Caballeronia sp. LZ062: one gene and its partner. The protein of the gene in region 1 interacts with the protein of each later gene in a pairwise test. Links are inferred from orthologs where the notes say so. Each region holds a gene or a part of one and is shown on either strand. Other genes may lie near its edges.

Region 1 (2,843 bases):
GACGTGTTGCAGACGCCCGCGTTTCTGTGCCGTCAGACGGATTTCATCCACGCGTGCGCGCGTTCGGGCAAGCCCGTCAACATCAAGAAGGGCCAGTTCCTCGCGCCGCACGACATGAAGAACGTGATCGACAAGGCGCGCGACGCCGCGCGCGAGGCTGGGCTCTCGGAAGACCGCTTCATGGCGTGCGAGCGCGGCGTGTCGTTCGGCTATAACAATCTGGTGTCGGACATGCGGTCGCTCGCGATCATGCGCGAAACCAACGCGCCGGTCGTGTTCGACGCCACGCACTCGGTGCAGTTGCCGGGCGGGCAGGGCACGAGTTCGGGCGGTCAGCGGGAGTTCGTGCCGGTGCTGGCGCGCGCGGCGGTCGCAACCGGTGTCGCCGGACTCTTCATGGAGACGCATCCGGACCCGGCCTGCGCGAAGTCGGATGGTCCGAACGCTGTGCCGCTCGCGCGCATGGAATCGCTGCTGACGACGCTCATCGCGCTCGATCGTGCGGTGAAGAGCGGGCCGTTTCTCGAGAACGACTTCAACTAAGCACGGCGCGCTGTTTCCGGCATGGTTACACGCGAGCGCCGCAGTGAACCGGCCGCGCGCCGGAAGGTCTCAGCCAGGCCAACGAAGCGAAGCCAGTGAAGCGAAGGCTGGCCGCTTCGATCGTGACTGACAGAATTCATCGTCAATTTGAGGAAACCATGAGTGCTATCGTAGATATCATCGGCCGCGAGATTCTCGATTCGCGAGGCAATCCGACTGTCGAATGCGACGTGTTGCTCGAATCGGGCACGATGGGCCGCGCGGCGGTTCCGTCGGGTGCATCGACGGGTTCGCGCGAGGCCATCGAATTGCGCGATGGCGAAGCAGGCCGCTATGGCGGCAAGGGCGTGCTGAAGGCAGTCGAACACATCAACACCGAGATTTCCGAAGCCATCATGGGCCTCGACGCCTCGGAACAGGCCTTCCTCGACAAGACGCTGCTCGAACTCGACGGCACCGACAACAAGTCGCGCCTCGGCGCCAACGCGCTGCTCGCCGTGTCGATGGCGGTCGCCAAGGCTGCCGCCGAGGAAGCGGGCTTGCCGCTGTATCGCTATTTCGGCGGTTCGGGCGCCATGCAGTTGCCCGTGCCGATGATGAACATCGTCAACGGCGGCGCGCACGCGAACAACAGCCTGGATATTCAGGAATTTATGATCGTGCCGGTCAGTCAGCCGACGTTCCGCGAAGCGCTGCGTTGCGGCGCGGAAGTGTTCCATGCGCTGAAGAAGATTCTGTCGGATCGCGGCATGAGCACGGCGGTGGGCGACGAAGGCGGCTTCGCGCCGAACTTCGGCAGCAACGACGAATGCCTGTCGACGATTCTGCAAGCCATCGAAAAGGCTGGCTATCGCGCCGGTGAAGACGTGCTGCTCGCGCTCGACTGCGCGGCGAGCGAGTTCTACCACGACGGCAAATACCAGCTCGCGGGCGAAGGCCTGCAACTGTCGTCGGGCGAATTCACCGACTATCTGGCGACGCTCGCCGACAAGTTCCCCATCGTCTCCATCGAAGACGGCATGCACGAAAGCGACTGGGACGGCTGGAAGACGCTGACCGAGCGCCTCGGCAAGAAGGTGCAGCTCGTCGGCGACGACCTGTTCGTCACCAACACGCGCATCCTGAAGGAAGGCATCGAGCGGGGCATCGCGAACTCGATCCTGATCAAGATCAACCAGATCGGCACGCTGACGGAAACCTTCGCGGCTATCGAAATGGCCAAGCGCGCGGGTTATACGGCGGTCATCTCTCACCGCTCGGGCGAAACGGAAGATTCGACCATCGCGGATATCGCGGTCGGTCTGAACGCTGGCCAGATCAAGACCGGTTCGCTGTCGCGCAGCGACCGTATCTCGAAGTACAACCAGTTGCTGCGTATCGAAGAAGACCTCGGCGATATCGCAAGCTATCCCGGCAAGTCGGCGTTTTATAACTTGCGCTGAAAGTCCTCGCTAAAGCTTTCGCCGCTTTAGTCGATAAGGACGTTGATCTTATCTTCTGCCCGCCGCCCCGGCCTCGCGCCAATCGAGACCGACGGGCGGCGCTTATTTTGGCTACTTGAATGCGGCTCGTAACTGTCGTTCTGGTCTTGTTGCTGGCGCTGATCCAGTACCCGCTCTGGTGGGGACACGGCGGCTGGCTGCGCGTGCATGAACTGCAGCAGCAACTCGCGCAGCAGACGGACAAGAACACGAATCTCAAGCTGCGCAACGAGCGCGTGCAAGGCGAAGTGCAGGATCTGCAAAGCGGCACCGCCGCCGTGGAAGAGCGCGCGCGCTATGAAATGGGCATGGTCAAGGACAGCGAGGTCTTCGTGCAGTTCGTCGCGCCCAATTCCACCGCGCCCGTCAATTCGGCGAACGTCCCGGGCATGAACGGCTCGACGCGCGGGCAGGTATCCGCCGCGCCGTTGCGCGTGGTGCCGAATCCGGTGTCGCGGTCGAAGCAGGAGTTGCGCGATCTCGACCGCAAGGCACGCAAGGATAAAGCCGCCGAAGCGAAGAAAAAGCAGGGCGCAGGCGGGTGACCTAAAACACTCAGCGGGCGAATAAAAATGGCGCAGTCTTTATCGACTGCGCCATTTTTTTTCGGTTCGCGCGAGCGGCCTACCACCAAGTTCCGATGCCGACGCCCGTGCCCCAGTAAGGACCGCCCCAGCCGCCGCTGGAGTAGCCGCCGTACACGCTGACAGGCGGCGTGTAGTAGCCGGACATCATCTTGGCGTTGTTGCCGGCAGTCGCGGCTTGCTGCGATTCGCTCAGCGCCTGTTTGTCGATCTCGTTGTAACGCTGCATCTGCTC
Region 2 (3,781 bases), 690 kb from region 1 along the record:
AGTAACCGGCAAGACCGCCGCAAAAGCGCGGCAGGCCGGGGCGCATCGCCACTTTGAAGCGTTTCTGGAACCGCTCGATGAACGCGAGCGGATCGCCTTCGTCGGACTCCGTCACGTTGCCGTCCGTGACGACTTGCGACACGCCGTTCTGCACGCGCACCGTCGTGCGGGCCGGCAAGCCGATGAACGAATAACGTCCGAACCGCTCGCCGCCGACGACCGATTCCAGCAGAAAGGAGTTCGCGCCATTGCGCTCGGTCTGGGCGAGCTTGAGATAAAGCGAGAGCGGCGTTTCGAGGTCGGCGAGTGCTTCGGCAATCAGCGGAATGCGGTTGTAGCCTTCGTTCGCCAGCGATTGGAATTCGAGTTCGGTCATCTTGCGTTCCTAGAGCGACGCGCGTTCCTCATGTCGGAGCGGCATCGGGAGATGCTTGAGGCGCTGCGAGCGGGTCGTTCGGCGGATTGTCGGTCGATGCGGCTTGGCCGCGCGGCATCGAATTGATTCGATGCCACTTGCGCGGCCTGGGCGGCAGTCTGGCATCAGGCGATGTGCGGCATATGCCGCGCCCGACGCAAGACAGCACATGCCTAAGCAAGGCTCGATGTACGACCAATCAACGGAAACGGCGCGGGAATGCGCAGCGAAACAAAAAACGGATGCTGAAGCGAAAGAAGCAGAACGCAACGTCACTTCAGCGTACCTCGGGCGAGGTTAGCGCGACCAGCGACGCCAGGGCCAGGCTCCCCGGTCGATGCTGCTCAGACTCCGTTTTCTGTTGAGAAACATGAGAGATGGACTATTCAGTCAGTGTGGTATCCGGCGGCGCGAGTGTCGCGGCGATCGCCGAAGCTGCTGCGCGCAGCGTGGAAACTATACCATCGGATTTCACCGATTGCACGGCTTTCCCATGGTTGTAACCGTAGGGTACCGTGAGCGTCGCCATGCCGGCGGCGCGCCCCGCGAGCGCGTCGTTTTCGGAATCGCCGACGGCCACCGTCTCGCGCGGCAGGACGTCCAGCCGCTCGCAGGCCGTGAGCATCGGCAACGGGTCGGGCTTCTTCAGCGGCACTGAATCGCCGCCGAGAATCACCTTGAAGTACTGCGCGATGCCGAAGTGCGACAGCAATTCCACTGCGAAGCGATGCGGCTTGTTGGTCACGCACGCAAGCGCGATGCCGAGTTCGCGCATGGCTTCGAGCCCTGCCTCGACTTCGGGGAACAGCGTCGAATGTTTGCCGTTGATCTTCGCGTATTCGCTCTGATACGTGGCGAGGGCGTCGTCGAACTGAGCGGTGGCCTGCGGGTGCGGCAGGCGCGCGCCAAGCACGCTGCGGATCAGATTTTCCGATCCCTTGCCGATGTAGCCCATGACTTCTTCCCGCGTGACGGGCTTGTCGATGCCGATGCGCGCGAGCATGCCGTTGAGCGCCGCGACGAAGTCGTCGGCGGTGTCGACCATGGTGCCGTCGAGGTCGATGATCGCAGCGCGAATCGGCCGGTTCGTGAAGGCAGTCGGCGGCGCGGTGACGTCACTCATTGCTGCGCTCCCGATTTCGCCAGTTCGGCGCGCATGGCGTCGATGACCTGCTTGTAGTCGTGCTTGCCGAAAATGGCCGAGCCCGCGACGAACGTGTCCGCGCCGGCCGCCGCGATTTCCGCGATGTTGTCCACTTTCACGCCGCCGTCGATTTCCAGATGAATCGCGCGGCCTGTGCGCTCGCGGTACGCGTCGATGCGGGCGCGCGCCTCGCGCAGCTTGTTCAGTGCCTCGGGAATGAAAGACTGCCCGCCGAAGCCCGGATTCACCGACATGATGAGCACGAGATCGAGCCGGTCCATTACGTGATCGAGATAATTGAGCGGCGTCGCGGGATTGAACACGAGACCGGCTTTACAACCGTGATCGCGAATCAGCGAAAGCGTGCGGTCGATGTGGTCCGAGCCTTCCGGGTGAAAGCTGATCACATTCGCGCCGGCTTTCGCAAAATCGGGCACGATGCGATCCACCGGCCGCACCATCAGATGCACGTCGATGGGCACTTCCGTGTGCGGGCGAATGGCTTCGCAGACCATCGGGCCGATCGTGAGATTTGGCACGTAATGGTTGTCCATCACGTCGAAGTGAATCCAGTCGGCTCCGGCGGCGACGACGTTGCGAACTTCCTCGCCGAGCCGGGAAAAGTCGGCGGAAAGGATGCTGGGAGCGATGTGAAATTGCGCCATGGACGTATCCGGTTGAAGTCCGCAGGGACCAGGAAGCTCGATTCGCGCGGCCAAGCGTGCGGCCGACGGTCTGAAGCGTGATTCTAACGCGCGTTTTCGACGGAGTAAGTCGGCCGAACGGCCAGCTTGACCGCGCCGACTGGGCTCGCGGAGCCCGATCCGTGTTGCGGGCGCGGGCTGCATCAAGCAGAATGCCTGACCAGTAGCGGCGCGAGCGCGCGCTGTTTCTTCGCAGCGCAGCGATGAATTGAATTGGAACAACGATGAGCCAGTACGAATTCGCCGTGTCCGTCGAGACGCGGTATCTGCCCGAACAGTCCGACCCGGACAACCGCCAATACGCTTTCGCCTACACGCTGACGATCCGCAACACGGGTCAGGTGGCGGCTCAATTGATCTCGCGCCACTGGATCATCACGGACAGCGACAGTCACGTGCAGGAAGTGAAGGGGCTCGGCGTGGTCGGGCAGCAGCCGTTACTGGCGCCGGGCGAGCAGTTCGAATATACGAGCTGGGCCGTCATTGCCACGCCGGTCGGTACCATGCGCGGCGAGTACTTTTGCGTGGCGGAGGACGGCGAACGCTTCGAAGCACCCATCGCGGAATTTGCGCTGCACGTGCCGCGCACGCTGCACTGATTCCGCTGGCAGCGGCAGACGCGTTTTAGCGGCGTTTGGCTGAATCGTTCGCGCGGTTCTGGTGCTTCTTTTTACCCGAAGCCGTCCACGCGACGATGAAAATCAGTAGTCCAAGCGCCACGAGCGCCTCGAGCGCGAAAATCAGCATTGGATATTCGTCGAACAGATCAGACATGGCGGTTCCCATCAAGAACGAGCATTGTATGCGGTTAGCGCCACGCGCCGCACGAGGAGCGGCCTGGGCCGCGTCGATTGCAACGGCCGTGCTGCTCGCCTCGTGCGGCGGCGGCAGTTATGTTAAGCCGGGCCCCACCACGGCAGGCGGCACGCCCATCACGACCGGACAGCGTGCGTCCTCGCGGCTGACGGCGGTGAGTTGGCAGCAGGTTCCCGGCTGGCAGGACGACACGTTGATCGGAGCGACCGCCGCGCTGCGGCAGAATTGCAGCCGGTTGGCGCGTCAGCCGGGCTGGCAGAAGGCGTGCGCGGCAGCGCAAAGTCTCGACGATCTCGATATGTCGGCGGCGCGCAGCTTCTTCGAGACCTACTTCACGCCGTTTCAGCTAGCCAATACGGATGGCACGGTTGACGGTCTCGTGACCGGCTACTACGAGCCGCTGCTGCGCGGTTCACGAACGCGTCATGGTCCGTATCAGTACGCGCTGTATCGCTGGCCGTATCGGTACAAGCCTGGCTCCGCGCTCCCGGCGCGCGCGCAACTCGAACGCTCCGGCGCGCTCAACGGCAACGAACTCGTCTGGGTGGACGACCCGATTGAAGCGTTCTTCTTGCAAGTCCAGGGTTCGGGGCGCATCGTGATGGAAGACGGCAGCGTCATGCGCGTCGGCTTCGGCGGGACGAACAATCAGCCGTACCGGTCCATCGGCAAGGAGCTGCTCGACCGCGGGGAACTGACGCC

Evidence for each region.
Region 2: the proteins of eno (region 1) and rpe interact in binary tests that used the Escherichia coli proteins (3 or more experiments, as listed by UniProt). The link is inferred for Caballeronia sp. LZ062 from one-to-one orthologs.

What each region holds. Positions count from the first base shown.
Region 1 is NZ_JARTWB010000002.1:755,794-758,636, forward strand. It holds eno (phosphopyruvate hydratase), read left to right. Parts: upstream 1-701; coding sequence 702-1,985; downstream 1,986-2,843. Other genes in the region: kdsA (3-deoxy-8-phosphooctulonate synthase), read left to right, coding at 1-543; ftsB (cell division protein FtsB), read left to right, coding at 2,105-2,569; P9239_RS09580 (hypothetical protein), read right to left, coding at 2,649-2,843. UniProt on the Escherichia coli protein: Catalyzes the reversible conversion of 2-phosphoglycerate (2-PG) into phosphoenolpyruvate (PEP). It is essential for the degradation of carbohydrates via glycolysis.
Region 2 is NZ_JARTWB010000002.1:68,586-72,366, forward strand. Bases 380-3,287 are described here. They hold rpe (ribulose-phosphate 3-epimerase), read right to left. Parts: upstream 2,225-3,287; coding sequence 1,535-2,224; downstream 380-1,534. Other genes in these bases: P9239_RS06380 (phosphoglycolate phosphatase), read right to left, coding at 798-1,538; apaG (Co2+/Mg2+ efflux protein ApaG), read left to right, coding at 2,488-2,862; P9239_RS06395 (MltA domain-containing protein), read left to right, coding at 2,958-3,287. Also shown: trpE (anthranilate synthase component I), read right to left, coding at 1-376; more of P9239_RS06395, read left to right, coding at 3,288-3,781. UniProt on the Escherichia coli protein: Catalyzes the reversible epimerization of D-ribulose 5-phosphate to D-xylulose 5-phosphate.